DNA from 4 places in the Pseudarthrobacter sp. NPDC055928 genome. Region 1 is predicted to be linked to each of the others. Evidence: riboswitches for the same ligand, from Rfam matches in the RefSeq annotation. Region 1 holds a riboswitch; each other region holds the start of a gene.
The links. Region 1 has a riboswitch for thiamine pyrophosphate ahead of ACFC25_RS15860 (ECF transporter S component). Riboswitches for the same ligand answer to the same signal wherever they lie in the genome.
Positions count from the first base shown of each region.

Region 2: another riboswitch for thiamine pyrophosphate. It lies ahead of thiO (glycine oxidase ThiO); the one in region 1 lies ahead of ACFC25_RS15860 (ECF transporter S component).
Region 3: another riboswitch for thiamine pyrophosphate. It lies ahead of ACFC25_RS15450 (bifunctional hydroxymethylpyrimidine kinase/phosphomethylpyrimidine kinase); the one in region 1 lies ahead of ACFC25_RS15860 (ECF transporter S component).
Region 4: another riboswitch for thiamine pyrophosphate. It lies ahead of thiC (phosphomethylpyrimidine synthase ThiC); the one in region 1 lies ahead of ACFC25_RS15860 (ECF transporter S component).

Region 1 is NZ_JBHJZH010000013.1:18,061-21,573, forward strand. Features, by position in the region: gene ACFC25_RS15850 (hypothetical protein) at 1-757, opposite strand, end outside; gene ACFC25_RS15855 (heme-degrading domain-containing protein) at 908-1,450, opposite strand; TPP riboswitch at 1,524-1,666, shown strand; gene ACFC25_RS15860 (ECF transporter S component) at 1,731-2,351, shown strand; gene ACFC25_RS15865 (ATP-binding cassette domain-containing protein) at 2,351-3,513, shown strand, end outside.
Region 2 is NZ_JBHJZH010000002.1:396,610-400,122, forward strand. Features, by position in the region: gene ACFC25_RS05035 (thiazole synthase) at 1-225, opposite strand, end outside; gene thiS (sulfur carrier protein ThiS) at 229-465, opposite strand; gene thiO (glycine oxidase ThiO) at 462-1,787, opposite strand; TPP riboswitch at 1,779-1,898, opposite strand; gene thiE (thiamine phosphate synthase) at 1,926-2,678, shown strand; gene ACFC25_RS05055 (RNB domain-containing ribonuclease) at 2,742-3,513, shown strand, end outside.
Region 3 is NZ_JBHJZH010000012.1:100,746-104,258, forward strand. Features, by position in the region: gene ACFC25_RS15450 (bifunctional hydroxymethylpyrimidine kinase/phosphomethylpyrimidine kinase) at 1-1,505, opposite strand, end outside; TPP riboswitch at 1,488-1,584, opposite strand; gene ACFC25_RS15455 (Rne/Rng family ribonuclease) at 1,717-3,513, opposite strand, start outside.
Region 4 is NZ_JBHJZH010000002.1:18,635-22,147, forward strand. Features, by position in the region: gene ACFC25_RS03200 (VOC family protein) at 1-363, opposite strand, end outside; gene ACFC25_RS03205 (amidohydrolase family protein) at 470-1,552, opposite strand; TPP riboswitch at 1,628-1,735, shown strand; gene thiC (phosphomethylpyrimidine synthase ThiC) at 1,730-3,513, shown strand, end outside.

The DNA.
Region 1 (3,513 bases):
CGTCCAGGTCGCGGTCCACCGTCCAATGCTGGAGGCCGTCCGCTCCGCCCGCTGGTTCCGCCAAGGTAGTGGTGTGGTCCGCGGGACGGTTCCAGTCCGCGGCGTCATGCCACGCCTCGGACCCATAGGGGAAGGCGAACGTGACCACCAGCCCGTGCTGGAGGGCCGCGGACTCCACGATCAGGCCGATCTGGTCCCGGTCCGGATGGCAGGCGGTGGTGACCTTGACGGGATGGCCCCGGAGGCTGAACGTGCTGGTGACCGTCCCGGTCCAGAGGTCCAGGGTCTGGACGGGGTCGACGACGTCTGCCGCGGTGAGCGGCCGTGGCGCCCCGGCCCCGGCCCGATCCGTCCACGCGAACCCGATCCGGCCCAGGTCCAGGCGGTGCGGGTTCGCCCGCAGCCAGGTCTCGGCGCGGGACGCTTTGGTCTCCCGGCCGTCCACGATGTCGCCCACCATGTCCAGGTAAGGGACCGGGCCCCGCGCGGAATCGTACAGAACCGTGGAACTGGCCAGGCTGTACTCCTCGGACGCGGGGATGGAGTGCCAGCCCCATTGGGACTGCGAGCCGAGCAGCGTGCCGGGCGGCCCTCCTACGGGGTACTCGGCCGGGAGGCTCTGGAGCCCGGTGAGGTCTACCGTGAAGCAGAACTCGCCGTTGCCCACGGAAACCGGGCTGCGGGGATCAAGGCTCCGCTGCTCCACGTTGTGCCGGCGGACCAGGGCTTGACGGTCGATGGTGTGCTGGCTGCTCAAATGCCCGCCCTCCTGAAGGCTGCCGGATCTGACGGCGGCTTCCACGGCTGCGCCAGTGAGAAAACGCTTTCCGGATCGACTTCATCCTCGTGTCGTCAGGGGGAGCGTGTCAACTTCGGGAGTGTCAGGAAGCCCGGCCCGGGGGCACGCTTACTCGGCCCGCATGGACCCCAGGATTTCGCGCAGGGCCTCCACCACGAGGTCGTGGTCCTGCTGCTGAGGCAGCCCGGAAACGGTGACAGTGGCTACCGCACCCACTCCGGCCACGTACACCGGGAAGGAGCCGCCGTGTGGCGCGTAGGTGGACTCGTCGAACCAGCCGTGGTCCTCGATCCGGCCGCCGTGCAGCCTGCCGCGGAGTCCCACCAGCAATGACGGGATCTCATACCGGGCGGCGGTGCGCTGCTTGGCCCGGATCCAGTGCTCGTTGTCCGGGGTGGCACCATCCAAGGCCACGTGGAAGAGCACTTGCTCGCCCTTGGTGATGTCGATCGCGATGGGAAGCCGCCGCGTCTTCCCCAGCTCCACCAGGAGCAACCCCAGATTGAGGGAATCGTCCTTGGTGAAATGCGGAAACTGCAGCTCGGTGATCTCGGCCTCGATCCGGTCAATCAGGGCCTCGAGCAGGCCTGATGGCTGGGGCAGCCTTGAGTCGGGATTGAACGCAGTCACAGTCGGGTTGTTGGCAGTCATGGCCCACAATCTACCGCCCCAGCGGTGTAAACTGGACCACGCCCATCAGGGCAGAATATTCAAAGACCAGCTTTATTAACGACAGGGGAGCGCCGCCGTCGGGCATCACTGGCATTGCCAGGGAACCGCAGGTGGGCGCTGAGAGTGCGGGACAGCCGCAGACCCTCGAACCTGATCCGGTTAGTACCGGCGCAAGGGAGTCGAGTTCTCGAAGTGTGCGGTAACCGGTGGCAAGCCGACCGCCGGAACACTTTCCCCTCCTGTTCCTCAGGAGGATCACATGAGCACTGCAGCAATCAAAAAGACCGGCTACACCTGGCGCATCGTTGACATCGTGGTGGCCGCCCTCATCGCCATCGCCGGCGGCGTGATCTTCTGGGCGTGGTCCCAGGGCGCCGCCGCGGTTTCGCCGCCTATGAACGCCGTCTACCCGCCGCTAACCGGCCTCATCGCCGGCGGCTGGATGATCCCCGCCGTGCTGGGCATGCTGATCATCCGCAAGCCGGGCGCCGCGCTCTTCTGCGAAACGGTGGCCGCCATGGGTGAACTGATCATGGGCTCGCCGTACGGCGCCTCCGTGCTGTTTTCCGGCTTCGTCCAGGGCCTGGGTGCCGAGATCATCTTCGCCATCTTCGTCTACAAGAAGTTCAACCTGCCCGTCGCGCTGCTGGCCGGCGCTGCGGCCGGGCTGTTCTGCGGCCTGAACGACTCCTTCGCCCCCTGGGGCTGGAACATCGCCTACGCCGCCGGTGACAAGCTCGCGTACATCGTATTTACCGCCATCTCGGGCGCGATCATCGCCGGCGCGCTGTCCTGGATCGCCACGCGCGGCCTGGCCAGGACCGGTGTGCTGAGCTCCTTCGCGTCCCGCAAGGCTGCGTCGGAGCCCGTCTTCTCCTAATGCCCGCAGCCTACGACGACGGCACAGCCGCTGCGATGCGGCCCGCCGCCGTCACTGCCCGCGGTTGGGGGTGGCGGCACGCCGGCCGGTCCCGGCCTGCGGTCCACGCCCTGGACCTGGACATCAAGCCCGGGGAGCGTGTGCTCCTGCTGGGCCCGTCAGGGGCGGGCAAATCCACGCTCCTCCACGCCCTCGCGGGGGTGCTGGGGGATGTGAACGACGACGGCGAAGCGGGCGATTCCGACGAATCCGGTTCGCTGCGGATCGACGGCGCATCCCCCCGTGAGCGGCGCGGCCGCGCCGGGCTGGTGCAGCAGGATCCCGAAACGCAGGTGGTCCTCTCCCGGCTCGGCGACGACGTCGCCTTCGGTGCCGAGAACCTCGCCGTGCCGCGCGATGCGATCTGGGCGCGCGTGCACGAGGCGCTTGACGACGTCGGGCTCTCCCACCTGCCGCTGGACCACCCGACGTCGGCCCTTTCCGGCGGGCAGAAGCAGCGCCTGGCGCTCGCCGGCATCCTGGCCATGCGGCCGGGGCTGATTCTCCTGGACGAGCCCACGGCCAACCTGGACCCCACCGGGGTCCTCGAGGTCCGCGACGCCGTGGGACGCTGCCTGGACAAGACCGGGGCCACGCTGGTTGTGGTGGAGCACCGCGTGTCCGTCTGGAAGGACCTCGTGGACAGGATCGTGGTGCTGCAGCCAGGCTCCGCAACCGATCCCGCAGTGCTGCTGGACGGGCCGCCGGACCAGGTCCTCGCCGAAGCGAGGGACATGCTGATTGCTGCCGGTGTGTGGGTCCCCGGCTTTGTTCCGGCCACGCGGAACCGGACTTCCGGCGGCTCGGGGGACCTGCTGCTGGCGGCCGAGGACCTTGCCGTTTCGCGGGAACGGCCGCGCCGCCGCCGCTTCAAAGCGATCCCTCCGGTTCCGGTCCAGCAGGGCATCTCGGCGCAGGTTCGCGCCGGGCAGGCGCTCACCATCACAGGTCCGAACGGTGCGGGAAAATCCACGTTCGCGCTGACCCTGGCCGGCCTGCTGGCACCCGTAGGGGGAAATGTTTCGGCCACCGTGGACCTGAGCCAGGGCGCAGGCATCGACCCCTACAAATGGAAGGCGGACCAGCTGATCGCCCGCATCGGAACCGTCTTCCAGGAGCCAGA
Region 2 (3,513 bases), on a different contig from region 1:
ATGGTCCAGCAGGAGCTGGAAGAGGGAGCCGGTTTCGGCTGGCGAGTATCGCCGCATGGCGACGGTGGTCAGCTCCGTCCCGGAGGCCAGCAGGGCCGCGCCCAGCCCATCAAGGCTTGGCGCGCCGCCGGTGCCCATGATCAGGCGGGAGCCGAGCTCCACGCCGTCGATCACGAGCGCGTCCGGGTGCCCGGTCGGGTTAACGGTATTGATGGTTTCGGTCATGGTTCAGCCTCCCTGGACTGCTGTGACCAGTTCGACGTCGTCACCTTCGGCGAGTGCCGTGACGTACCACTGGCTGCGGGGTACTACTTCGGAGTTGTGTGCCACTGCCACACCCAGTTTTTGCCCGTCGGTGGCCTGCCCGTTCGCAGCCAGGGGACGGCCAGTGACCTGGCTGACCAGGGTGGTAATTGACGCGCCGTCGGACACGCTGTGCTGCGAACCATTGAGGGTGATGTTCATGCTGTTTCCTTGGTGGGTTGGAGGATGGCGGCGCGGCGTGTGGAGAATCTGGCCGGACTGAACGGGAGCCAGCGCGGGTCTGTACGTCCATCCATGAGGTCCCGGCAGATGGCGGCGGCTGCAGGTGTCAACAGCACACCGTGGCGGAAAAAACCCGTCGCCACGATCAGGCCATCCACCGGTCCGTGGTTCCCTGGGAGGTGGACGCGGCCCAGCAATGGAGCGTTATCCGGCGTAGCAGGACGCGCCCGGGCTGTACTTTCCAGCAGTTCCAGCTCGGCGACCGCCGGCACCAGGACCTGGGCATCGCGAAGCAGCTGGTAGACGCCGCCTGCCGAGACGCCGCCAGCCGACGTTCCTGTGCCGTCCTGGCGGCGCTCCGGACTGGATGCTGCCAACGCGTCCTCGCGCTGGGTGGCACCGATGACCACAGTGCCGTCACGCCTTGGAACGATGTAGACGGGAACACCGTGGACCAGTCCGCGGACAGTGGCGGTGACCAGAGGGCGGAGATGCTCCGGGACGCGCAGCCGGAGAATGTCGCCGTGCACGGGGCGCAGCGGCAGCTGGAGTCCATCGGGCAGCCCGCCCAACGACGCCGCTCCAAGCCCGTTGGCCACGATGGTTTCGCTGGCGGTCACCGATCCCCCACCGGCCAGCCGGACACCGGCGACCCGGCCGTCTTTCCAGGCCAGCGACGACGCACGGTCGGCAACGGCGAATCCGTGTTCGGCTCCTGCGACGGCGGATCCTGAATCCTCCCTGTGGCTGGCCAAAGCCTCCCGCAGGCACGCCACCAGCTTCCGCGGGTCCACCTGGTGGTCAGCGGGAATGTCCAGGGCGCAGGAGATCGCGGGGCTCAGGAGGGCTTCGCGGCTGCGGGCCTCGCGCACCGTCAGTGGTTCAACGTCCAGCCCTTGGGCCCGCTGGACTGATCGGAGGTCCATCAGCGCACGGCGGTCGGCTGCGTCCGCGCCGATGGCCAGCGTGGGGGTGGGCAGGTACCCTGCATCGCCGGGAACGTCCCGGGCCAGGTCCGCCGCGAAGGCCGGCCACAGCCGGGACGATTCAAGCATCAGCTCCAGGAGTTCTTCCTCCTGGTAGTGCAACTCACTTACCGGGGCGAGCATGCCTGCCGCAGCCCAGGTGGCGCCGGAACCGGGGGCATCATCAATCACAACCACAGAACGGCCCGAGCGCCTGGCTTCCCAGGCTATACCGTGCCCGATCACACCCCCGCCGATAACGGCGACGTCAGCAGAGAGGTCGGCGAGAGCGTCACTGGGAGCGCCGGCGGACGGAATGCCGGTTGGCGGTATCATGTGGTTCCTTCCCTACGCCGGTACTAGCCGGATCAGGTCAAGCGGTCGGCTCTGACGCCCTCTCAGCCCGGCGCTTTATGACAGCTGCCGCGGGCTCCCGCAGTACCTGCCCAGTTTAGAGGAACTACTCTGGTTTCCATGAACGCAGCCCTTCCTGACAGCACTGCCGTCGTCAACAGCACCTTCCTTTCCACCAGCCATGCTGAGGCCCTGGGCGGTGCCCGGCTGTACCTGTGCACGGATGCCCGTAAGGACCGCGGTGACTTCGCCGGGTTTGTTGATGCGGCCTTCGCCGGGGGCGTGGACATCATCCAGCTCCGCGACAAGACGATTGAGGCAGCAGAGGAGCTGGACCTGCTGGCAGTACTGAAGGAGTCCGCCCTGCGCCATGGACGGCTATGGGCGGTCAATGACCGGGCCGACGTCGCGGTGCTCTCAGGTGCCCCGGTGTTCCATATTGGCCAGAAGGACCTGCCGCTGAAGGCTGCACGCACCTTGTTGAACGGCAATGCAGCCATCGGTCTGTCCACCCACACCACCTCACAGATCGACGGCGCGGTCTCGGCCTCGGCCGCCGTCACAGCCGCACCCACCGGGCTGGACTATTTCTGTGTTGGCCCGGTCTGGGCCACCCCCACCAAGCCCGGCCGGGCCGCCGTCGGGCTCGACCTCCTCAGGTACGCCGCGGGCGCAGTCAAACAGGCGGCGTCCGTGCCCGGCGTGGCAGAGGTACCCTGGTTCGCCATTGGGGGCGTGGACCTTGGCAACGTAGAGCAGGTGGTGGAAGCGGGCGCCCGCCGGATCGTTGTGGTCCGGGCCATCACCGAAGCCGCCGATCCCGCAGAGGCCGCCGCGGCACTGCTTCGGGCCCTGGACGCCGCCGGCTCCTAGGCCTTCGGCCCCAAAGAGGGGATGGCGTGCATAATCAGCGAAAATCGGGCTAACCTGAATTTCGTGTCACATCATCGGCTGGCCCCAAATGTCCACGAGCACACCAATGCCCTCGAGGAGGCACTGAGTGCGCTGCGGACCGAGCTGGAGCTACCGGGCGACTACCCTGCCGACGCCGTCCGAGATGCGGAAGCCGCTGTCTCCTCAAGGCAACTGCCTGATGCCGACCTGACAGGCATTGATTTCCTCACTATTGATCCTGAGTCCTCCACCGATCTAGACCAGGCCCTGTTTATTGAGCGCGCCGGTAGCGGCTATCGAGTCCTCTACGCCATCGCAGATGTACCCGCATTCGTGGTGCCCGGCGGGCCGCTGGACGCCGAGACCCGCCGCCGGGGACAGACGTTCTACGCGCCCGACGGCCGCATCCCCCTTCATCCGGAGGTCATCAGCGAGGGGGCCGGCAGCCTCCTGGCAGGCCAGCTCTGCTCTGCCTTTGTGTGGGACTTCCACCTGGACCAGGCTGCCCAGGTCACGTCCGTTTCGGTCCAAAGGGCACGGGTCCGCAGCAGGGCCAAGCTCAGCTACAAGGGCGCCCAGGCTGAACTCGACGCCGGAACGGCCTCGCCGGTGTTGGAGCTCCTTAAGGAAGTGGGCCTCAAGCGTGTTGAGCTGGAGCGGGAACGCGATGGCGCGAGCCTGAACATGCCTGAGCAGGAGATCGTGCAGCTTCCCGACGGCGGCTACCGGATCGCCGCTGCTCCCCAGCTCCCGGTCGAGGACTGGAACGCCCAGATATCGCTCATGACAGGAATGGCTGCGGCCACCCTGATGC
Region 3 (3,513 bases), on a different contig from region 1:
ATGGCAGCACGCTCGTCCTCCGAGCCCCGGCGTCCGGCTTCGTCTGCCAGGGCAATAGCTGTACGGGTGGCCTGCGCGAAGTCCTCGTCGGCGTACGTCCGCAGCCACTCGGCGTACGGGTTGTCCGCCGGGGCGCCCGCGGCAAGGAATTGCGCGTGGAGGGTCTGTCCGACTTCGGCGTAGAGCCAGAAGCAGGGCAGGACCGCTGCCACCAGCACCGCGTAACTGCCCGATGCGGAGGCGGCCAGCAGGTGGTCCACATACGACTTCGTGACAGGACCGAGGACGGGCTCCACGGTTCGCGTACTGAGCCAGTTCCGATGCAGCTCCGATTCAACCTCCAGGCATTGCTGGGCTGATCGGGCCCAAAACAGCTGTGCGGCTTCGGTGGGGGCCAAGGCGCTGGTCCGTGCCAGCACCCGTGAGTATCCATTGAGGTAGATGGCATCCTGGGCCAGGTAGTAGGCGAACTGCTTTTCGGGCAGGCTTCCTGCCACGAGGTTCCGGATGAACTCGAGCTCATAGATGGCGGCGAGGTCTGCGGTGGCCTCCGCACGGAGGAGCTCGGCGAAGCCGCCCTCGCCGAGCGGGGACGGTTCCAGGGCAGGCCCTGTGGCCGCCTGCAGGTGGTGGAAGTGGTGGACGGGACCGTTTCCCGCACCGACGTCCAGGCTGCCCGAGGACTCCAGGGCACCTGCCAGCCAGGGCTTGACGTGCCGCAGTGACGCCTCCCAGTCCCCCAGCCGGGCCTGTGCCGTTGCCATGGCCGACGATAGCGAGCAGCCCGTCCCGTGGCTGTTCCGGGTGGGGATCCTGTCCCCCGGAACCTCCACAATTTCCTGGGCAAGCAGTCCGCCGGTATTGACGAGGGCATCCGGGCAGGCGGCGCCGTCGAGATGTCCCCCCTTCACCAGGATGGTGGAGCCGGTGTCCGCCGCCAACCGCCGGCCCTGTTCCAGCGCTTCTGCCCAGGAGCCGGCCTGGGCCTCTCCGAGCAGCATGGCCAGTTCAGCGAGATTGGGCGTGATCAGGTCCGCCAGCGGGAGCAGTCCGCGGAGGGCAGCCTCGGCAGACGCCTGCAGGAGCCTGTCGCCGCTGGTAGCCACCATGACGGGGTCAAGGACTACGACGCCGGGACGCACCTTTTCGAGCCAGCTGCGGACCGCGGCCACCACCTCGGCATCGCCCAGCATGCCGATTTTGACGGCATCAATGGTGATGTCATCGCTCACGGCTTCCAACTGCTGGACCAGGAAGGCGGCCGGCGGCACGTGCACCGCGCGGACGCCCTGAGTGTTCTGCGCTGTCAGCGCGGTGATCGCGGCCATCCCGTAGCCGCCGTGGGCTGCGATGCTTTTCAGGTCGGCCTGGATGCCGGCGCCGCCGGACGGGTCGGACCCTGCGATGGACAGCACCCGCGGAACGTCCCGGAGGACCGGGGCCGGCGCTGCCGGGCTGAGTACAGATGCCGGGGGCAGGACAGTAGTTGAAGACAAGGAAGACATCCCTTCGTCGGTGCTAGCCGGACAGGTTCAACGGGTGTGGATCTCAGCCGGCCCTTGCGCGGCACCCCGTGTCGGTAACCAAGCCTAGCGTTTCAGTGCCCGGCCCGGCGTCAAATGGCCTGGTCACATGAAGCCGTTAACGCGCGATGCCCGGACGCGCCCCTGCGAAGGGTCGTGTCCGGGCATCCTGGCTGATGTCCTTTGCGGAGGATCAGAGCTCGGAAGCAGGTACTCCTACCCCGAGGATGATTGGCGCCTCTGCCTGTTTCTTGTCGCCTGCGGCGGTTGTGGCCGGCTCAGGCGCCTTGGCCGCGTGGGAGTGGCCGCCGGCTGCTGCGTGCGTTGCCTCGTGGTGTTCTACCGAGGTTGCGTTTGCCGCGCCCTGGGCCCGGCTGGCGCTGCGGTTGCGGCGGGGCCTGCGGGTACGGGACTGCTCAGCGGTGTGGTCTGAGTAATCCTTCTCCTCTACCGCAGCACGCGGCACGTCGGTGCTTGGCTGCGGGGCAGCCTGCGCAGGCTCCGGAGCGGCAACGGCGGGCTCGCCGAGGTGCGCGAAGGCTTCCGCGAGCCTGTCGAGCGTCAGGGCCGGCTGCTGCGGCTGGTCTGCCGCGTGCTCCACGAACGGCAGCGCCACCTGCTCACCGCCGAAAGTGAGCACGGCAGCAGGACGTCCGGACGCGTCGGCGTCATGCTGGCGGGCTGTTGCCGGTGCCTGGCCTGTTGGTGCCTGGCCTGTTGCTGCCGGGGCGGCGTGGGCCTGCTCCGTCGTCGTCCGTGCTGCCGCTGCAGCAGGGCTTCCGGCCGCCGCGGCTCCAGCAGCGTGGGCTACCTCGTCGTCGTGCAGGTGCGCTGCGTGCGCCGCCGCGGCGATGTTGGCCAGGGCCAGCCTGGTGGCCTCAGCCTTGGCGTGCCGCTCGGCGTCGCTGGGATCCGGGTGGACCGTGTGGACCTGGACCGGTGCGGACGGTGCCGCCTCCAAGGGAACGCCTCCGCGTCCACGGCGGCGCTTGCGGTCGCCACGTGCGCCGGGCTGGCTGTCGGCCCGCTGGCTTTCCGGGCGCTGGTCGGGCCGCGGGGTGTCCGTGCGGTGAGTGTCCGTACGCTGTACGTGGTGCTCGGCAGCCACCGTGTTGGCGCGACGGTGCTCCACGGGATCGTCGTGGGTGACCACGCCGCGGCCGGCACAGGTTTCGCACTGCTCGCCGAAGACTTCCAGCAGCCCGGTGCCCATGCGCTTGCGCGTCATCTGAACGAGCCCCAGCGACGTTACTTCTGCCACCTGGTGCTTGGTGCGGTCGCGGCCCAGGCATTCCACCATGCGGCGCAGGACGAGGTCGCGGTTGGATTCCAGGACCATGTCGATGAAGTCGATGACGATAATGCCGCCGATGTCGCGGAGCCGCAACTGGCGTACAACTTCTTCGGCAGCTTCGAGGTTGTTCTTGGTGACCGTTTCCTCGAGGTTGCCGCCGCTGCCGGTGAACTTGCCGGTGTTGACGTCCACCACGGTCATGGCTTCGGTTCGGTCGATAACCAGCGAACCGCCAGAGGGCAGGAAGACCTTGCGTTCGAGTGCCTTGTGGATCTGCTCGTCGATCCGCCAGGCCGCGAAGATGTCCTGGTCCTTGGTCCACTTTTCCAGGCGGCCCACCAAATCGGGGGCCACGTACGTGACGTAGGCCTCGATAGTGTCCCAGGCCTCCTCACCGGAAACGATCAGCTTGGAGAAGTCCTCGTTGAAGACGTCCCGAACCACCTTGATGGTGAGGTCCGGTTCGCCGTAGAGAAGTTCCGGGGCAAGGATCTTCGTGGACGTGGACTGGCTTTCAATGCCCTCCCACTGGGCGCGCAGACGGTTGATGTCGTGCGTGAGCTCCTCTTCCGAGGCGCCTTCTGCGGCCGTGCGGACGATGACGCCGGCATGCTCCGGCAGGCGGTCCTTGAGGATGCGCTTGAGCCGGTTGCGTTCGACGTCGGGCAGCTTACGTGAGATTCCCGTCATGGAGCC
Region 4 (3,513 bases), on a different contig from region 1:
GTTGAAATAGAAGGCTTCACTGACCAAGTGGTCCGCACTGCCCGTGAACGAGCGGGGCTCATATTGGGCCGCCGTAGCGACTGTGGCCGCCAGTGCCGCCTGGTCCTCAAAGAGCAGCGCCGTGTGGAACAGCCCGGCCTCGCCCCTGCCAGGAAGAGTCAGCCCGGGGGCGGCGGCCAGATGCACTAGCGGCTTTCCGAGCCGGCCCATGTAGAGGCCACCGTCCTGTTCGGCCACCACGTCCAGGCCCAGTGCGCGCTGGTAGTAGTCAGTCATGAGCTTCATGTCGCCGACCTTCAGCATCACCGTGCCCATGGTGAGCTCGGCAGGTAGAAGGTCCTGGCTGGTGGATTCTGCGGTCATCGAAAACTCCCGGTCCAACGGCCGCCGGATCTCGGAGGCCTCTACTCTTCTAAATTACTTGAAGCTTCAATTTATTCCCAGCTGTACGATGCGTGATCTTCAACGGTCAGCGGATCACCTCGCCCCGCAACACGACGTGCCGGAGCGTGGCGACAGTGGAGGGGACGCGCCGGGGGTCTTCCCCGCACAACACCACATCGGCGCTGGCACCCTCGGAGATCCCCTCAGCGCCGAGCCACGTCCGCGCACCCCAGCAAGCAGCATCCAGGGCCGCCGCAGGAGGGAGGCCTGCCCGGTGCAGTGCCAGGATTTCGTCGGCGATCCGTCCGTGCCGGATGACGCTGCCCGCATCTGTCCCGGCATAGATTCGCACACCCGCTGCGAAGGCTTCGTACACGCGCTCGTACCTGCGTTCCCACAGCGCGTGCATGTGCTCGGCGTACCGCGGGAATTTCGCTTCGGCCTGGCGGGCGATGTCCGGGAAGGTGTCGATGTTGATCAGCGTCGGAACGATGGGGACACCCTGGGCGGCGAGCCGGGGAACGTGCCGGGGCAGCAATCCAGTGGCGTGCTCGATGCAGTCGATGCCGGCGTCGAGCATCTGGTCAAGGGTGGCTTCGGCGAAGCAGTGCGCGGTCACCCGTGCGCCCTCGTCGTGGGCCGCCTGCACGGCATCGCGGACGACGGCGTCGGGAAACGACGGTGCGAGGTCTCCGGCGTCGCGGTCAATCCAGTCCCCCACGAGCTTGACCCAGCCGTCGCCGGCCCTCGCCTGCTTCCGCACGGCCTCCACCAGGCCGTCCGGCTCCACCTCGACGGCGAAATCCCGCAGGTAGCGCCGGGACCGGGCAATATGCCGCCCGGCGCGGATAAGCCTGGGCATGTCGTGACGCTGCTGCAGCCAACGCGTGTCGCTTGCCGCCCCGGCATCACGGACCAGGAGCGTGCCTGCGTCGCGGTCGGTGCGGGCCTGTTCTTCAGCCATCGCATCCGGGACGACGCCGCCGGGTCCCAGGCCAACGTGGCAGTGGGCATCAACGAACCCGGGAAGGACCCAGCCCCCAAGCACAGCATCGGGGGACGTGGGGGGCCTGTGGAACGTGAGACGGCCGTCGACGGACCAGAGGCCCCGCCGTTCCTCATTCGGTCCGGTGAGCACTGTTCCGCTGAATTCGATGATTCCGGCCATGGCAACAGCCTAATCCGCGGAAGAGCCCGCCCACGTCACGGTCAGGAGTGCCCTCCCGCACCTGTGGTAGCTTCATCTAGACCACACGGGAGCCCTTGCAGGGGCTGAGATCAGGCTGACGCAGCCTGCGACCGTTGAACCTGTCCGGGTAATGCCGGCGAAGGAAGTGAGTATTCATTGAGTACACCAGAAACACGGCTGATTGCTGCCCAAAATGAGACGGCCAAGGGGAAAGCCGGCACTGAAACCCAGTCGCTGAAATCCCATTCGTTGGCGTTCATCAGTGACGAGGCCACCGGAATCCGGGTTCCGGTAACGGAAATTGCGCTGGAACCATCGCCCAACGGCGAGGCGAACGGCCCTTTCCGGACCTACCGCACCGCCGGCCCTGGAAGTGATCCGGTAGTGGGCCTGGACCCGTTCCGCTCGGAATGGATCGCGGCCCGTGGCGACACCGAGCCCTACAGCGGCCGGGAACGGAACCTGCTCGACGACGGCAAGTCGGCAGTCCGCCGCGGCGCAGCCTCCGCAGAGTGGAAGGGAGCACAGCCGGTGCCCCGCCGCGCCGTCGACGGCCGGACAGTCACCCAGATGCACTACGCAAAGCAGGGTGTCATCACCCCGGAAATGCAGTTCGTTGCCCTCCGCGAAAACTGTGACGTGGAACTGGTCCGCAGCGAAGTGGCGGCGGGCCGCGCCATCATCCCCAACAACATCAACCACCCGGAATCCGAGCCGATGATCATCGGCAAGGCCTTCCTGGTCAAGATCAACGCCAATATCGGCAACTCGGCTGTGACAAGTTCCATCGCCGAGGAAGTGGACAAACTGCAGTGGGCAACCCAGTGGGGAGCCGACACCGTGATGGACCTGTCCACCGGCGATGACATCCACACCACGCGTGAATGGATCATCCGCAACTCCCCCGTCCCCATCGGCACGGTGCCCATCTACCAGGCGCTGGAGAAGGTCAATGGCGAGGCCAACAAGCTGACGTGGGAGATCTTCCGTGACACCGTGATTGAGCAGTGCGAGCAGGGCGTGGACTACATGACCATCCACGCCGGAGTGCTGCTGCGCTACGTGCCGCTGACGGCCAACCGTGTCACCGGCATCGTTTCCCGTGGCGGTTCCATCATGGCCGGCTGGTGCCTCGCGCATCACCAGGAGAACTTCCTGTACACCCACTTCGACGAGCTGTGCGAAATTTTCGCCAAATACGACGTCGCTTTCTCCCTCGGCGACGGGCTGCGCCCGGGAGCGACGGCGGACGCCAACGATGCCGCCCAGTTCGCCGAGCTGGATACGCTGGCTGAACTGACGCAGCGCGCCTGGGAATTCGACGTGCAGGTGATGGTGGAAGGACCCGGCCACGTACCGTTCCACCTTGTCCGGGAGAATGTGGAACGCCAGCAGGAGCTCTGCAAGGGGGCCCCGTTCTACACCCTCGGACCGCTGGTCACGGACATAGCACCCGGCTACGACCACATCACCTCCGCCATCGGGGCCACCGAGATCGCCCGCTACGGCACCGCCATGCTCTGCTACGTCACGCCTAAGGAGCACCTCGGCCTGCCCAACAAGGACGATGTGAAGACGGGTGTGATCACCTACAAGATCGCGGCCCACGCCGCCGACCTGGCCAAGGGCCACCCCGGCGCCCATGAGCGGGACGACGCCCTGTCAAAGGCGCGGTTCGAGTTCCGCTGGCGGGACCAGTTCGCACTGTCCCTGGACCCGGTCACTGCGGAAGCCTTCCACGACGAAACGCTGCCCGCCGAGCCGGCCAAAACCGCCCACTTCTGTTCCATGTGCGGCCCCAAGTTCTGCTCCATGAGGATCAGCCAGGACATCCGGGATGAGTACGGCTCGGCTGAATCCCAGGCAGCCCTGGCGGAGATGGCGGCCGGGATGCGAGAAAAGAGCGAGGAGTTCCTCGCGGCAGGCGGGAAGGTTTACCT